DNA from 4 places in the Shinella sp. 1A1 genome. Region 4 is predicted to be linked to each of the others. Evidence: riboswitches for the same ligand, from Rfam matches in the RefSeq annotation. Region 4 holds a riboswitch; each other region holds the start of a gene.
What was found. A riboswitch is a leader RNA that binds a small molecule or an ion and turns the genes downstream of it on or off. The one in region 4 is predicted to bind cobalamin.
Positions count from the first base shown of each region.

Region 1 (3,942 bases), 360 kb from region 4:
CCTCACGCCTCGATGGAGACGTCCCCGATGGGCCGCGAGCAGCAGGCGAGGATGTAGCCTTCCTCGATCTCGTCATCGAGAATGCCGCCATTGTGGCGCATGTCGACTTCGCCCGAGACCTTCATGACGCGGCAGGTGCCGCACAGGCCGCCCTCGCAGGCCGCGCCGATGCGCACGCCCGCCGCGCGGGCCGTCTGCAGGATGGTCTGGCCGGGCGGGCATTTGGCTTCCTTGCCGGCCATGGTGAAGGTGATGGTGGCGACCGCGTCGGCATCCACCTCCGCCTCGCCGGCGCCGGCGCGGATGGCGATCTCTTCCGGGGCGGGCGCGGCGGCCGGCTGGAAGCTCTCCTCGTGGTAGCGCTCCATGTCGAAGCCGCAGACCTTCAGCATGTCGCGAACGCCGCGCATGAAGGGCTCCGGCCCGCAGCAGAAGATGGTGCGCTCGCGGAAATCGGGCGCCATCAGCGTCAGCCGCGCCGCATCGATGCGGCCGCGCAGCCCATGCCAGCCGTCGCGCGGGTTATGTCCCTCGACGACGAAGCCGAGCGAGAGCTGCGGCATATGCGCGGCGATATATTCGAGCTCCCCCTTGAACAGGAGATCCTCCGGCTTGCGGGCGCAGGTGACGAAGGCGACGTCGGACTGCGGCGCGCAATCGGCCATCCAGCGCGTCATCGACATCATCGGCGTGATGCCGGAGCCGGCGGAGATGAAGAGGTATTTCTCGCCCGGATGGCGCACGAAGGAGAAGTCGCCGAGCGGCCCGAAGGCCTTCAGCTTCACGCCGGGGCGCAGATTGTCGAACATCCAGCGCGTGCCGATCGAGTTCTTCTGCGCCTTCACCGTCACGGAGACGGCATAGGGGCGGGAGGGCGTCGAGGACAGCGTATAGGTCCGCATTACCGGCTCGTCTTCCGAGACCGGCAGTTCGAGCGTGACGAACTGGCCCGGCAGATACCGGAACCAGTTGTCGCGATCGGAGCGGAAGGTGAATGTCATCACGTCCGCCGTCTCCACCGTGGCTGCGATGCATTCCAGCAGGTTCTGCCGGTCGTTCCACGGATGGAGTTCGTCGAAGTGGCGGAAGTGGCTGGCACTCATGTCATGCTACCCGCGAGAGCGTCTGCTTCGAGCCGTCGAGCCGGTCGACCATGAAGTTCGAATACCATTCGACGAACTGCATGACGCCGCCTTCGTCGACGGGCGAGTACGGGCCGGGCTCGTAGGCCGGGGAACGGATGCCGAAGGCGTTTTCCTCGACGATCCGGCGGTCCTGGTCGTTGGTCTCGGTCCAGACATGGGTGAGCTCGTCGAGACGGTAGTCGACGCCTTCCACCGCATCCTTGTTGACCAGCCACTTGGTCGTGACCTGGGTCAGTTCGGGACCGAGCGGCAGCACGCGGAAGGTGATGGCGTGGTCGGCCAGAACGTGGTTCCACGTCGTCGGATAGTGGAAGAGCAGCAGTGCGCCGATATGGCTTTCCAGAACGTCGCTGGAAAGCGGGCGCTGCACGGCGCGGGCGCCGGACATGGTGTAGCTCTCGGCATCCTGGATGAGCGGCATGCGCGCGGCGCGGAACTGGCCGGTCGGCGACATGCGGAACTGGCTCGGCAGGCCGGCGGCCTCGCACTTGGCCCAGTGGCCGGAGATTTCCGGATCGTCCTGCGCGCCCTGCACGCCGGTCGCGCTCGGCGCTTCCGGATAGGTGCGGCAGAGCTCGGGATGGTTGGCCGCGCAGTGGTAGCACTCGCGGTTGTTCTCCCAGACGAGCTTCCAGTTGCCCTTCTCGACGATGGTGCTTTCGAAGGCGATCTTCGTCTCGCCGAGACGATGGCGGGCGATATAGGGCTCGACGAGCGAGACGAAGGGCGCGAAGTCCGGCGCTTCCTCGGCGAGACAGATGAAGATGTAGCCGCCGACCGTCTGGCAATGGACCGGCTTGAGGCCATGCTCGCTCTTGTCGAAATTCTCGTCCATGTGGCGGGCGAAGAGCAGCGAACCGTCGAGTTCGTAGGTCCACTGGTGATAGGGACAGACGAGCTTGGCGGCGCTGCCCCTGTGCTGCGAGCAGACGCGCGAGCCGCGATGGCGGCAGGCATTGTGCAGCGCGCGCACGGTGCCCGCGCGGTCGCGGGTGATGACGACGGGATAGTCGCCGACCTGCACGGTGAAATAGTTGCCGGCCTTCGGGATCTCGCAATCGTGGCCGACGAACAGCCAGTCGCGGTACCAGATCGTCTCCAGGTCGAGCTTGTAGTAATCGGGGTCGGTGTAGAAGGCCTGCTCGAGGCTGTAGCCTTCGCGCCGGTTCTTGAGCTTGCGGAGCACGTCGCTGCGAATGTCCATGCCGGGATCCTCAGATATCCAAATTCGCCGAGGCGTACGGAAGGAGACGGCCCCCGGGTGCCAGGCCCGGAACTGCACGCTTCCCGGCCGCCCGCCGCAGCCGTCACGATCGTTCCTCCAGGCTGGTTTCCGGGCTGAGGAGCGTCCTTTCGGGACTGTCGTGGCGCCTTCCGGGTTCCTCCTCCGTCGGCCTCTCCACGCCTCCAACACCGTTGCGGGGGCAGCGCCGGAATTCAACCGGCTTCCCAATTTTCGCGCCCTCTGCCGAGGGTGACGCCTTGAGTAGACCTATCTAAGCGCAACTACGTCCGAACGGCATGCCGGAAAACGACACGGCCTCTTGATTTGACGACAGGCCACAACCATGGAGATCGATACCTGCGGCCTCTATTTCACCTGATATCTCATATGGATAGGCTTCAAATCCGGGGGCTCTTCCCGCTCTTTCGACCCGTCGGCACCGGAGCGACAACCCTTGTCATATTGCGACCATATTCCTTACGGGTTTGCGACGTCGCGGGTTGAAACAAATACTTAACGACGTTTCCATAAACTTTTGCCGGACAGGACGCGTGGATGGAGTGCCCGAGGCGTGCAGCAGACGAAATTCCGGTACTACGACGCCGTCGCCTTCAAGCGGGCCAATCCGCCCCGATCCGCCGTGCACACGGAGTTCCTGCGCACCGGCCGCATCGACCGGAGCATCGCCTGGAGCCCGAGCGAGAAGCGTTATCTCAGCTACCAGGAAGTGGCCGAGCGCACCGGCCGCAAGCTGGAGCGCGCCGGCGACATCACCCACGAGCGCATCAACGGCTTCCACCGGTCGATCCGCTTTCCCAAGCTGGTCTTCCACCGCACGCTGGCCGGGACGCCGCATCTCGGCTATTGCCACATTACCGTCGCCAACAGCCGCTTCGCGGAGTTCGAAAACGTACAATGGGCCTTCTACATGGCCAATTTCCTGGCCGAGATCGGCGACGAGGACCAGTTCTTCGCCGGCATATCGCGCAAGCCCGGCCGCATGTATTTCGCCGTCGCCATCGCCCCGACCGAGGAGGAAGGCCGCCTCACGATCGACCGCACGGTGCGCGGCAACGGCGTGATCTTCCGCACGGACGATCCGAAGCTGGCGATGAAGAACGTGCTGATGCTCGGCGCGCGCGACGAGGCGCTGCGCAAGGTCATCCAGACGCTATAGTCCATTCACGACGCCCGGTAGAGCATCCATTCCTTGCCGGCCGGCACCTCGTCGCCGCGGCCATAGACGACCGTCTGGTCGCCGCCCGCCGCCTTCGCCTCGGCAAGCGCCCGCTCGCAGGCGGATGTCAGGTCGAGCGCGCTTTCCGCCCGGTCCGACATGCAAAGCCCCGTCGACAGCGTGAGGTTGCCGAGATTGCGCCCGGTGCGCGGATCGCGCAGCGCCACGGTCTGGAAGGCCGCGCGCAGGAGATCGACGAGCCGCGTCGCCTCGCCCTCGTCCGCCGTCTGGAAGAGGAAGCCGAAGCGCAGGCCGTCGAAGCGCACGGCAAGGTCGCTTGCCGGGAAGGCCTGGCGGATGAGCCCGCCGTAGAAGGTCACGAGATGGTCCGAAAG
Region 1 covers NZ_AP039671.1:2,592,647-2,596,588, forward strand. Annotated here, with positions in the region: gene ACZ48C_RS12730 (FAD-binding oxidoreductase) at 3-1,103, opposite strand; gene ACZ48C_RS12735 (aromatic ring-hydroxylating oxygenase subunit alpha) at 1,105-2,349, opposite strand; cobalamin riboswitch at 2,453-2,645, opposite strand; gene ACZ48C_RS12740 (DUF6656 family protein) at 2,942-3,547, shown strand; gene ACZ48C_RS12745 (diguanylate cyclase domain-containing protein) at 3,553-3,942, opposite strand, start outside.
Region 1: linked by a shared signal. The riboswitch ahead of ACZ48C_RS12735 (aromatic ring-hydroxylating oxygenase subunit alpha) and the one ahead of ACZ48C_RS14445 (acyl-CoA thioesterase) in region 4 are both predicted to bind cobalamin.

Region 2 (3,942 bases), on a different replicon from region 4:
CGATGATCTGGAAGAAGTCGCGCGCCTTGATCTTCTTCTTCTTGATGCGGCCGTCCTCGACCATCTCGCGATACTTCTCGCTCACCGATATCTCGGTGAAGGGCACGCCGTAGACTCGCTCCACGTCGTGCGGCGAGAAGAGGTACATGTCCTCGTTGTTCCTCGCGAGCTCGAAGGTGATGTCCGGGATGACGACGCCGAGCGAGAGCGTCTTGATGCGGATCTTCTCGTCGGCATTCTCGCGCTTGGTGTCGAGGAAGCGCATGATATCCGGGTGGTGAGCGTGCAGGTAGACCGCCCCCGCCCCCTGCCGCGCGCCGAGCTGGTTGGCGTAGGAGAAACTATCCTCCAGCAGCTTCATCACCGGGATGACGCCCGACGACTGGTTCTCGATCTGCTTGATCGGGGCGCCCATCTCGCGAAGGTTCGTCAGCGACAGCGCGACGCCGCCGCCGCGCTTGGAAAGCTGCAGGGCCGAATTGATCGAGCGGCCGATGCTCTCCATGTTGTCCTCGACGCGCAGGAGGAAGCAGGAGACGAGCTCGCCGCGCTGCTTCTTGCCGGCATTGAGGAAAGTGGGGGTCGCGGGCTGGAAGCGGCCGGAGATGATCTCGTCGACGAGGTCGCGGGCAAGCTGCTCGTTGCCGCGCGCCAAAGCGAGCGCCACCATGCAGACGCGGTCCTCGTAGCGTTCGAGATAGCGCTTTCCGTCGAAGGTCTTCAGCGTATAGGACGTGTAGTACTTGAACGCGCCGAGGAAGGTCGGGAAGCGGAACTTCTTGTCATAGGCGTGGTCGAAGAGGTCGCGCACGAAGTTGAAGGAATACTGGTCCAGCACCTCCTGCTCGTAATAGCCCTCGGTCACGAGGTAATCGAGCTTCTCCCTGAGATTATGGAAGAAGACGGTGTTCTGGTTGACGTGCTGGAGGAAATACTGCTTGGCCGCCTGCCGGTCCTTGTCGAGCTGGATCTTCCCCTCCTCGTCGTAGAGGTTCAGCATGGCGTTCAGCGCGTGGTAATCCAGCGCGGTGATCTCCGGGGCCTTCGCCGGCTTATCTCCCGCGGGATGAGAAAAAGCGTGAGGCGGTTTTTCGCTCGCATCCCGCGGCGTCGAAGCGTTCATCGTGTCCAAAATCGTTCCAGTCCCTGTCTGACATTGTCGACGTCCTCATCCGTGCCGAGCAGCTCGAAACGGTAGAGGAACGGCACCGCGCATTTCGCGGAGATGATGTTTCCCGCGACGGCATATCCGGCGCCGAAATTGGTGTTGCCCGCCGCGATGACGCCGCGGATCAGGCTGCGGTTGCGCGGATTGTTGAGGAAGCGGATGACGGGCTTGGGCACCGCTCCCTTCTCCCCGCCCCCGCCATAGGTCGGCGAAACCAGCACGAAGGGCCGGTCCGCCTGCGGGGCTTCCCCGGCCGCATCGAGCGGCAGGCGCAGGGCCTCGACCCCGAGCTTTTCCACGAAGCGCCGGGTGTTCTCCGACCGGCTGGAAAAATAGACGAGGTCCCCCACCGCCTTTTCCTCAGGCGAGCGCGCTGATCATGTCCGGGCGGAAGCCGGCCCAATGCTGCTCGCCGGCGATGACGACCGGGACCTGGCGGTAGCCGAGACCCTGCACGAGCGCATAGGCATCGGCATCCTCGGAAATGTCGACGACATGATAGTCGATGCCCTGGCGGTCGAGCGCGCGGGTGGTCGCGGTGCACTGGACGCAGGCGGGCTTGGAGTAGACGGTAATGGACATGGCTTTCCTCGTTTTCGATCAGGCATGGGATATCGCCCGGCCATCCGCCGATGGCCGTTCGATGAATTCTCGGTGATAAGGGCGGCCGTCTACGGACGGCCGGACGCGGGGCGCCGCCTACTCGCGCGGATGGACTGGCAACACGATCGACATGACTTCACCCCGAGGCATTTCGCGGGGGATCGGGGGAGACGGCGGGCGGCATCCTGCACAACCCAACGCTCGCCATCCGGACACCCCGCCCGTGGACGTTCATGCTCGAGGCAGGTCTCCTGGCTTGCGGGTCGCGGCATCCGTCCGCCTTCCCAAGGCATACGCCCCAGTGGCTCATCGAACGAATGCTCGCCGCTTACAGTTGCGGGGGCAGCTCCGGATTGACGCGGCCATCATGGCCGCCCCGGATTCCCGTCTTAGCCTTCCATCCTTTCGAATCGAAGGAACCTCGAACACAAGATATAGTAGACGAGGTAAAAAATGCGTCAACGGCTATGGTGGATTTTCCACGGTTTCATTGCGCACCAGCGAGCGGGTCCCCGGCAATCGCCTCCACATTCACCGCCATCGACTTGTGGCCGGCACGCACGACCGGTGCCTTTGCCTAGCACCAAGAGCCGCGCTTGCGCAGCCATGCGGCCGACTTGTCCAGCCCGCCGAAGGGGAAGACGTGGATCTGCGTGATGGGGCCCGGCATCGCCGTGCGCCAGCGCTCCTCGACGGGGCCGACGACCGTTTCCGGCGAATAGCCGGCGGCAAGCGCCATGAGCCCGCCACCATGCCGGGTCAGGACGGAGAGGGAGTTTCCGATGCCGCACATGGTTCCGTATTTGATGAGCGTCGTGATCTTGGCCGGTCCCGCAACGCCGAGATGGATCGGAACGTCGATGCCGGCGCGCACCAGCCCGTCCGCCCAGGCGATGGCCTTCTGCGCGTCGAAGCCGAACTGCGTGACGATGCGCAGGCGGGCATCCGTCCGCTCGGCGAAATCCAGCTTGCGACGTAACGCTTCCAGCGCGACCGCATCGGTGAAATCCGGGCTGCCCTCGGGATGGCCGGCAATGGCGAAGTCCCGGATGCCGAAGCGGTCGAGAACGCCCGTTTCCAGAACGTCGAGCGAGGACGAGAAAGGCCCGGCCGGCGGCGTGATGCCGCCGCCGATCACCAGCACGTCCATGACGCCCGCCTCTTCGGCCAGGCGACCGACGCGCCGTTCCAGCGCATCCCGCGAGGCGATCCGCCGGGCGGCGAGATGCGGCACCGGCACGCAGCCGGCCTCATGCAGCCGGCGGGCGGCGGCCAGCGTTTCCGCCTCGGTCTCCGGCGCGCCGATATCCGTCAGGTAGACCCGCACACCCCGCGGCAGCAGCGTGACGAGGTCCGCGACCGGCGGGACCTGTTTCGGCAGGGCTTCCATCGAGGCTGGAAGCCGTCCCGTTTCCGTTCGCACCTGTCCGATCATTCTCACGCTCATGCCCGTTGAAAGTAATGGCCTGCTATGACGCCCTTTTCCGCAAGGCGCAGCATCCAACGCGTCATACGCTTGACGGCTTGCGCAAAAGTATCGTGGAAGGGCGAAACGGCAAGCCCCGCCGAAGAGGCGGGGCCCTGTCGCGTCAAGAAGGCGCAGCCTTTCAGGCCCGGCCGATCTCGTCGAGATACCAGCCGATATAGCGCAGCTCGTTATGCTCCATCGGCGCGATGGGGCCGGGCACGAAATAGTGCGACCGCACGCCGCGCGCCGTGTGCTCGATGATCGCCTTGTCCTCCTCGGTCGTCACCTTCCACAGCCAGGTGAGCTTGGCGAGGTCGTAGTCCCTGCCCGCCTCCGCCTTGCCGTCGACGAGCCAGATCAGCTCCATCTCGCAGCTCTCCGCCGATTTCGGGATGAAGCGGTAGATCATGCCGTGGTCGGGATAGCAGACGAGGAAGGTCGTGCCGCCGAGATGGATGGAGGTCACGCCGCCGTCGAAGTCGCTGAAGCGGCCCATCAGCGGGGCGACCGCCTTGCCGTCCTCGCTGCCGCTCTGCACCCCGTCATAGAGCGCATAGCGGAAGGCGTGGATCGCCTCGCGGCCCTCGCGCGAGGTCTGCCAGTGGTTGCCCGAGCCGACCTCGATGCCGAGCGCGCAGGTGCGCGCCTCCATCGCCTCGTTCAGCGCCTCGATCATGTGCAGCGGCTGCTCCAGCGCGTGGGT
Region 2 covers NZ_AP039672.1:1,479,510-1,483,451, reverse strand. Annotated here, with positions in the region: gene nrdE (class 1b ribonucleoside-diphosphate reductase subunit alpha) at 1-1,123, opposite strand, end outside; gene nrdI (class Ib ribonucleoside-diphosphate reductase assembly flavoprotein NrdI) at 1,120-1,518, opposite strand; gene nrdH (glutaredoxin-like protein NrdH) at 1,529-1,750, opposite strand; cobalamin riboswitch at 1,996-2,210, opposite strand; gene ACZ48C_RS23650 (methylenetetrahydrofolate reductase) at 2,349-3,206, opposite strand; gene ACZ48C_RS23645 (aromatic ring-hydroxylating oxygenase subunit alpha) at 3,379-3,942, opposite strand, start outside.
Region 2: linked by a shared signal. The riboswitch ahead of nrdH (glutaredoxin-like protein NrdH) and the one ahead of ACZ48C_RS14445 (acyl-CoA thioesterase) in region 4 are both predicted to bind cobalamin.

Region 3 (3,942 bases), on a different replicon from region 4:
TGGCCGGCCCGGTGGCTCATGTCGACCCGTTCGAGTGCAATGTCCACCGCCGCATCCCCTTCGGGCGTCCATGAGGACAGAAGGCCGCGATGGGGCGTGCGTCCGAGCTGGACGATGTCGCGCACCGTCAGCGGGATATCGGTCGTCGACTGCTGCTCCACGAAGGCGACGCGGCGGGCAAGGCCGGCGCGCGAGAGGGTGGAGACGTCGTCTCCGCCCAGCCGGATCACCCCGCTCTCGACGCGGCGCAAGCGGCAGATCAGGCGCAGAAGGCTGGATTTGCCCGAGCCGTTCGGCCCCAGCAGGCCGAGCACCTTGCCCTGCGTCACCGAGAGCGTGACCCCGTCGATGATCAGGGTGTTCCCGGCCGAATAGGATACGTCTTCGATGGAGATGCTCATGCGCTTTTCCGGACGCGATAGAGGATGACGGCGAAGGCCGGCGCGCCGAACAGCGCCGTGACCACCCCGATGGGCAGGATCTGCTGCGGGATGATGATGCGCGAGACGATGTCGGCTGCGACCACGAAGATCGCGCCGCCGAGCGCGGTCGCCGGAAGGAGGCGGCCATGCGAGGGCCCGACGAGGAAGCGGGCGGCATGCGGGATGACGAGCCCGACGAAACCGACCGAGCCGACCATGCTGACGACGGCCGCGGTCATGATCGCCGTGACGGCGAAGAGGACGATCTGGGTCCTGCGCACGGCAATCCCGAGCGATGCCGCGGCATCCGTCCCGAAAGCGAAGGCATCGAGGGCGCGGGCGTGGAACAGGCAGGCGGCAAACCCGGCAAGCGTGATCGGCACCGAGAGGTAGACATCGGGCCAGCGCACGCCGCTCATCGAGCCGAGAAGCCAGAACAGCACGCCGCGGGCCTGCTCCGCATTCGCCGACGTCGTGACGATGTAGGAGGTCAGCGCATTGAAGAGCTGCGAGCCGGCGACGCCGCACAGGATGATCCGCTCGCTCGACCCGCCCGTGCCCGAGGCAAGGATGCCTACCAGCAGGAAGGCGACCAGCGCGCCGGCGAAAGCGCCGCCGGAAAGCGAGAGGACGCCGTAGCCGAGGCCGAGGATCATCACGCAGACGGCGCCGGTCGACGCGCCGGCCGATATGCCGAGCACATAGGGCTCGGCCAGCGGGTTGCGAAGCAATGCCTGGAGGATGGCGCCGCACAGCGCGAGCGAGGCCCCCGCGCTGGCCGCCACCAGCGCCCGGCTGAGACGATAGTCCCAGATGACGCCCTCATGGATGCGATTGAGCTCGAACGCCGTTGCGAAAAGCCGGTTCGACACGGCCCTTGCGGTCGTGGAAACGGGAATCGCGATCTCGCCGATGGAGACCGCGAGGCCGATCATGAGGGCAAGGAGAAGGCTGGCGGCGATGGCGAGTGCCGCAAGCACCCACCACCGATACCGCCACGAAGCGGTAATCCTCACTGCGCGAGGCCGAAGGCCTTGATGCCGTTCGCCAGCGTCTCGATGCCGTCGATCGTGCGGATCGTCGGGTTCATCGACTGGGCGTCCATCATCACGAAGTGCTTGTTCCTGACGGCATCGAGTTCCCTGGTGACGGGATCGTTTTCGAGGAAGTCGATCTTCACCTTCGGATCGTCCGCGGCATAGCGGCGGCGGTCCATGGTCGCGAGCACGATGACGGCGGGATTTGCCTGCGCGATCGTCTCCCAGCCGACCAGCGGCCATTCCTCCTCGGTCGTCACGACATTCTTCGCGCCGATGGTCTTGAGGATATAGGCCGGCGCGCTGTTCTTGCCGGCGATGAAGGCATCGCCATTGACTTCCTTGCTGGAGAACCAGAACACGACGGGCAGGTTCTTGCCGGCCGCGCCGGCGATGGACGCCACGGCATCCGCCTCGCGCTTCTTCAACTCGGCGATCAGCGCGTCGCCCCGGTCCTTCACGTCGAAGATCTCGGAGAGTTCGGCGATTTCCCGATAGACAAGGTCCATGGTGAACAGCGTCTCGCGCACGCCGTCTCCGCCGTCCGTGTTGATCTTGGCGACGCAATCGGCCGGCGCGATATAGGTCGCGATGCCGAGATCGGCGAATTGCTCGCGCTTGCCGACGGAGCCCTGCGCGCCGACATGCCATTCGAATTCCGCGGCCACCAGATCGGGTTCCTGCCCGACCACGGCCTCGAAGCTCGGATCGTTGTCCGCCAGCCTTTTGATCCTGCTATTGGCCTCGGCATATTGCGGCAGCACCGGCCCGACCCAGACCGCCGTTCCCGCGACCTTGTCGGCAAGGCCGAGCGAGAAAAGCACCTCGGTCATGCCCTGGCCGATGGAGACGATCTTCTTCGGCGCTTTCTCGAAGGTGACCTGCCGGCCGCAATTTTCGAGCGTCAGCGGATATTGGGTGGCGGCGAAAGCCGCGCCGGCAAGGCCGGTAAGGCCGAGGGCGAAGGTGATGGTTGCGATTGTCTGGCGCATGGGAGCCTCGATCTCGGGGAGGGCGGCAATACGGCGCGGCGGTGCGCGACGGATTGCTCACGCCTCGTGGACGGGAAAAGCCCAATCGAGGCGGATGAAGGCCGTATATCGGCGAAGGCTCAGGTCAAACATGTCTGCTCCCTTCCAGGCATCCCCGCCCGGCTGATTGGATCGTGTTCGACGGCAGGTCTCCTGGCTCGCGGATATCTGTCGATCACCTGCCTTCCCGCGACATCCGCAGTGGCATGGCCCTTGGCCCGGAAAAGGCCTTGCCGGCCCTTCCCGTGATGATCGGCAATCCGCTTACAGTTGCGGGGGCAGCCACGGTCTTGGTCCCTGTTGGGTCGTCCGCACCGTGTTCCCTATTAATCCCGTCGGAGCCTTCCTCCGGGAACCGTCGGGCCCAATTAGGACGCCGGTCCGCACGGCGTCAAGTGGCGTCCTGCCCGATCTCTATCCCGGGTCTCAGGCGACCTTCGCCTCCTGCCAGACCACGTGCCCGTTCCCGACCTCCCTGCGGATGGAGAGGGGCGGGGCGTAGTCGAGCGGCTTGACGGGGCTGGGCAGCTCGCCCTCGTTCGGGATGAAAAGGCGGCGTTCGCGGTCGGCGTCGGCAATGGGCACCGCATCCATCAGCTTGCGCGTATAGTCGTGCTGCGGGTTCTCGAACACCTGGGCGCGCGTGCCCATCTCGACGAAGCGGCCGGCATACATCACGGCGACGCGATGGCTGATCTGTTCCACCACCGCCATGTCGTGGCTGATGAACAGGTAGGAGATGCCGGTCTCGTTCTGGATGTCCTGCAACAGGTCGAGCACCTGCGCCTGGATGGAGACGTCGAGCGCCGCGACGCTCTCGTCGGCGACGATCAGTTTCGGCGACAGCGACAGGGCGCGGGCGATGCAGATGCGCTGGCGCTGACCGCCGGAAAATTCGTGCGGATAGCGTCGCATCTGCTCGGCGGACAGGCCGACGCGGCGGAAGAGATATTCGACGCGGTCCTTCAACTCGCTTCCCGAGGCGACGCCGTGGATGACGAGCGGCTCGGCAACGAGGTCGCCCACCCGCATGCGCGGGTCGAGCGAAGCATAGGGATCCTGGAAGATCATCTGGATGTCGCGCAGCACCGGCCGCATGGCCGCGCGGCTGAGCCCCTGCGTGCTTTTCCCGCCGATGCGGATGCCGCCGCTCCACGGCACGAGGTTGAGCAGCGCCTTCCCGGTCGTGGATTTGCCGCAGCCGGATTCGCCGACGAGCGAAAGCGTCTCGCCGCGCCCGACGGTGAAGGACACGCCCTCCACCGCATGGACGCGCCGCACCGGCCGCTGCAGGATGCCGCCCTTGATGTCGAAGCGGACGACGAGGTTGTCGACTTCGAGCACGGGCGCTGCCTTCTCCGCCTCTTCCTCTGCCTTGGCCTGCGCGGGCGCGCGCTTGGGCCTGTCCGTCCCGGTCATCTCGCCGAGCCGCGGCACGGCGGCGAGCAGCTT
Region 3 covers NZ_AP039672.1:1,435,324-1,439,265, reverse strand. Annotated here, with positions in the region: gene ACZ48C_RS23445 (ABC transporter ATP-binding protein) at 1-401, opposite strand, end outside; gene ACZ48C_RS23440 (FecCD family ABC transporter permease) at 398-1,438, opposite strand; gene ACZ48C_RS23435 (ABC transporter substrate-binding protein) at 1,435-2,451, opposite strand; cobalamin riboswitch at 2,617-2,865, opposite strand; gene ACZ48C_RS23430 (ABC transporter ATP-binding protein) at 2,917-3,942, opposite strand, start outside.
Region 3: linked by a shared signal. The riboswitch ahead of ACZ48C_RS23435 (ABC transporter substrate-binding protein) and the one ahead of ACZ48C_RS14445 (acyl-CoA thioesterase) in region 4 are both predicted to bind cobalamin.

Region 4 (3,942 bases):
CGTTTTTCGAAATCAACCCCATCGAGGTGCTCGATAAATGTCGTCACGAAATGCTGGCGCGTTTGCTCGCCATCACTGACGATATCGATCCCGGCCTGTCGCTGGTCGTCTAGAGACAAACGCAGGGCGTCCTGCTTGCCCTCCGTCAGTTGCTCGTCCTGCAATTTCCAGGGGGACCAGAGCGTCTCGGGTTGCGCGAGCCAGGAGGGCTTCGGCAAGCTGCCGGCGGTGGAAGTGGGCAACAGTTTTTTCATGGCAGGCGACCTTGTAATTTCCGTTCGTCAAAGAACGCAGTTGGCAGACCACTGCTCGAGAATGGTCTTGTATGGCTTGATGAAATGCTCTTCGGCGAACTTTCCCTGCTCGACGGCCAGGCGGCTGCGCTCTTCCCGGTCATAGACAATGCGCGTCAATGAATAATCCGAGTGCTTCAGGTTCGGCTGGTAGCAGGTGCCCGCGGCGGAATTGGCGTTGTAGATCTCGGGCCGGTAGATCTTCTGAAACGTCTCCATCGTGCTGATGGTGCTGATAAGCTCGAGATTGGTGTAGTCACCAAGCAGATCGCCGAGAAAATAGAACGCCAGCGGTGCAACGCTGTTCGGCGGCATGAAATAGCGAACCTGTAGGCCCATTTTCTTGAAGTACTGGTCGGTCGGGGAGAACTCGTTCTGATGGTACTCGACACCCAGTATGGGATGCTGATTGTCAGTCCGATGATAGGTCTTGCTGCTGGAGGCGCTCAGGCAGATAATCGGCGGCTTATGGAAATTCTCTTTGTAGGCCTCTGAATTCAGGAAGCCCTTGAACAGGTTTCCATGCAGCTCGCCGAAATTTTCCGGCGTGCTGAATTCAGGGCGGTTCCTGTTGTGCTCCGGCAGCAAGACGCTGAAGTCGTAATCCCGCACGTAAGAGGAGAAATTATTCCCCACAACGCCCTGAATGCGCTCGTTCGTCTTTCGATCGACGATGTTCGTTTTCAAGATCTCGATCAACGGGAAGGCTTCGTTCTTGCCCCCCGCATCGATGTTCATCTCGACGGAAATGATTTCGAGTTCGACGGAATACCGGTCGCCGTTAGGGTTATCCCAATGCGCCAGGGCGTTGAAACGATTGTCGATCATCCGCAAGGCATTGCGCAGGTTTTCCTGGCGGCTCTCCCCTCGGGCCAAATTGGCAAAATTGGTCGTGATCCGTGTATTTTCCGATGGAAGATAATCTTCATCGAAGGAAATACTCTTGATGGTAAATGTAAAATCGTTTTTCATCGCGATCGTATCCTGATTTCCGAGAAAAACCCTGCATCTGTTTTCCGATAATCAGGGCTTCCAATCTTCTTTTCCGGTTTTCTCAGTCAGCAGTCTTCGTACTCTCTGGAGCTAACGGCGGTGCGTGCTATGTAGCTGACGAAAGCATTGGCAAAAAATGGTTTTATCTCATTGAAGCATGAGACATGCTCATGGTTCTGCCCAACGCTCCCATGATCAAAGTTCGGAACGCCGTGGACATGAGTTGCCGCTTCAAGGAGGCAGGCTTCAGCGCGATGCGCATCTCCGGCACATTCCCGCGACAGACGCCTTGACCCCTTCGGCGTCATGCGACATTGGTTCGCTATCGTGGTTCTGCGGGCGAAGGTCCGGAGCTAAGAGGGAATCTCGGTGAGGGCATGGCCCGAATCCGAAGCTGCCCCCGCAACTGTAAGCGGCGAGCGAAAGTCCATTCATGTCACTGAGGCGTTCCTCGGGAAGACGGACGGAAGCAATGACCCGCAAGCCAGGAGACCTGCCGCGATAGATAACGTCCACGGGCGGGGTGTCCCGGAGTGCCGCTTTCGCGTCGGTACTTCCGTGCCGTCGTCTCTGCGTCATGTCCATGCCCTGCCGCAACCTGATGGCAGCGCCGATGACAGAGACCACGACGACAGGAAAGCCCGCCCGGAACGGCCCGACAACCCGTCTTGTCGACATCGTCTTTCCCGGAGATACCAACCATCACGGCACCCTTTTCGGGGGAACCGGCCTTGCCCTCATGGATCGCGTCGCCTTCATCGCGGCGACCCGCTTCGGGCGGGCGCCCTTCGTGACCGCCTCCTGCGAACGCATCGATTTCAAGCAGCCCGCACGCATCGGGCACATCGTGGAATTCACGGCGATCCCCATCAAGGCCGGGCGCCGTTCCCTGACCGTCGAGGTGGAAATGGCGGCGGAGACCATTGTCGGCCGCAAGCGGCACACCTGCACGCGCGGCATCTTCCACATGGTCGCCATCCCCGAAGGCGAGGATGCCGCGCGCTATGCCTTGCCCGAACTTCTTCCTGCGGAGGAACCGGAACCGAGCGAGGCCGTCACCATGGTCGATATCGTCTTCCCGGATCAGGCAAACAGCGTCGGCCGGATGTTCGGCGGCGAGGCAATCGCCTACATGACCAAGGCCGCTTTCGTCGCAGCGTCGCGCCATTCCGGCAAGCTGGTGGTGCTGGCATCATCCGAGCGCATCGACTTTGCAAGGGCAATCGAGATCGGTGAAATCGTCGAGGCGGAGGCACATGTCGAGCGCGTCGGCCGCAGCTCCATGTCCATCGAGACAAAACTCTGGTCCGAAAACCTTCTGACGGGCGAGCGGCACGTCACCGCCACGGGGCGCTTCAGCATGGTGGCGGTCGACAAGGACCACCGGCCGGTTCCAGTCCATGGCGAGGCCATCGCCCTCGAGCAAGGGAGGACATGACCATGCTGGACAGACAACATCTGTCGATCCTGCGCGAAGTCGACCGCATGGGCAGCCTGACGGCGGCGGCGGAACGGCTGAATGTGACCCAGTCCGCGCTCAGCCACACGATCCGAAAGCTCGAAGAGCGCTATGGCGTCGCCGTGTGGGAGAAGGACGGCCGCAATCTTCGCCTCACCGAGGCCGGTCGCTACATCGTCAGACTGGCGCAACGCGTCCTGCCCCAGATGGAGAGGGCCGAAGACGTCTTGTCCGACTACCGCCAGGGACAGCGGGGCTCGCTCAAAATCGGCATGGAATGCCATCCCTGCCACCAATGGCTGATGGGGGTCACGAAACCCTACCTGGTGGACTGGCCGGACGTCGACCTGGAGCTGACGACATCATTTGCCTTCGGCGGGGTTGCGGCGCTGGCAGGATACGAGATCGATATCCTGATCACCCCGGACCCGATCGAGGCGCCGGGCATCCACTATCTGCCGGTGTTCGACTACGAACTCATACTCGCGGTACCGACGGATCACCCGCTTGCGCTCAAGGATCATGCCGAACCTGCGGATCTGCTGGAGGAAACTCTCTTCACCTATCCGGTGCCGCCGGAGCGGCTGGATGTGTTCACGCAATTCCTGGTTCCCGCCAACTGCCGTCCGCGACACCACCGGAATGTCGAGACCACGGAGATGATGCTTCAGCTCGTTGCAGCAGGTCGCGGCGTCAGCGCCATTCCGAGCTGGCTCGTTCGCCAGGAGGCAGCCGAGCTAGGCGTATGTGCGGTCCGGATCGGGAAGATCGGAATAGCCAAGAGCATTCATCTCGGCCTGAGAAGCGGCGACGAGGCCGTCGATTTCATCTCCGGGTTCCTAGCGACATCGCGGCGGACATCAGCTTGACGGTATCATCGTCTACCTTGCCGTAGCGACGCCGCCATCGCATCTGGATTGAAGCCAGCTATTTGTGACAAGCAATCGAAATGAGCGGGCTTCCGTCTCATTGATGGGGGAAGATTCCTCTTCTGCCATTTAAGGCTGTCAGTTCGCGCGCAGTGGGAAGTGTAGTCAGCGCTAGGCAAGGTTAATACCCAAAGTGGTTTTAGATGCTGATTTTGGGGCGCAAAATGAATCGCGTGCGGATTTATCGTGGGGTCGCAATGAAACGCCTCCCGCTCCTTGGGGCGTTTTTCCCATTGCTGATGTCTGATGCTCTCGCTGACGACGCTGC
Region 4 covers NZ_AP039671.1:2,951,223-2,955,164, reverse strand. Annotated here, with positions in the region: gene ACZ48C_RS14455 (methionine synthase) at 1-254, opposite strand, end outside; gene ACZ48C_RS14450 (DUF1852 domain-containing protein) at 282-1,265, opposite strand; cobalamin riboswitch at 1,598-1,801, shown strand; gene ACZ48C_RS14445 (acyl-CoA thioesterase) at 1,900-2,724, shown strand; gene ACZ48C_RS14440 (LysR family transcriptional regulator) at 2,727-3,614, shown strand; gene ACZ48C_RS14435 (outer membrane protein) at 3,818-3,942, shown strand, end outside.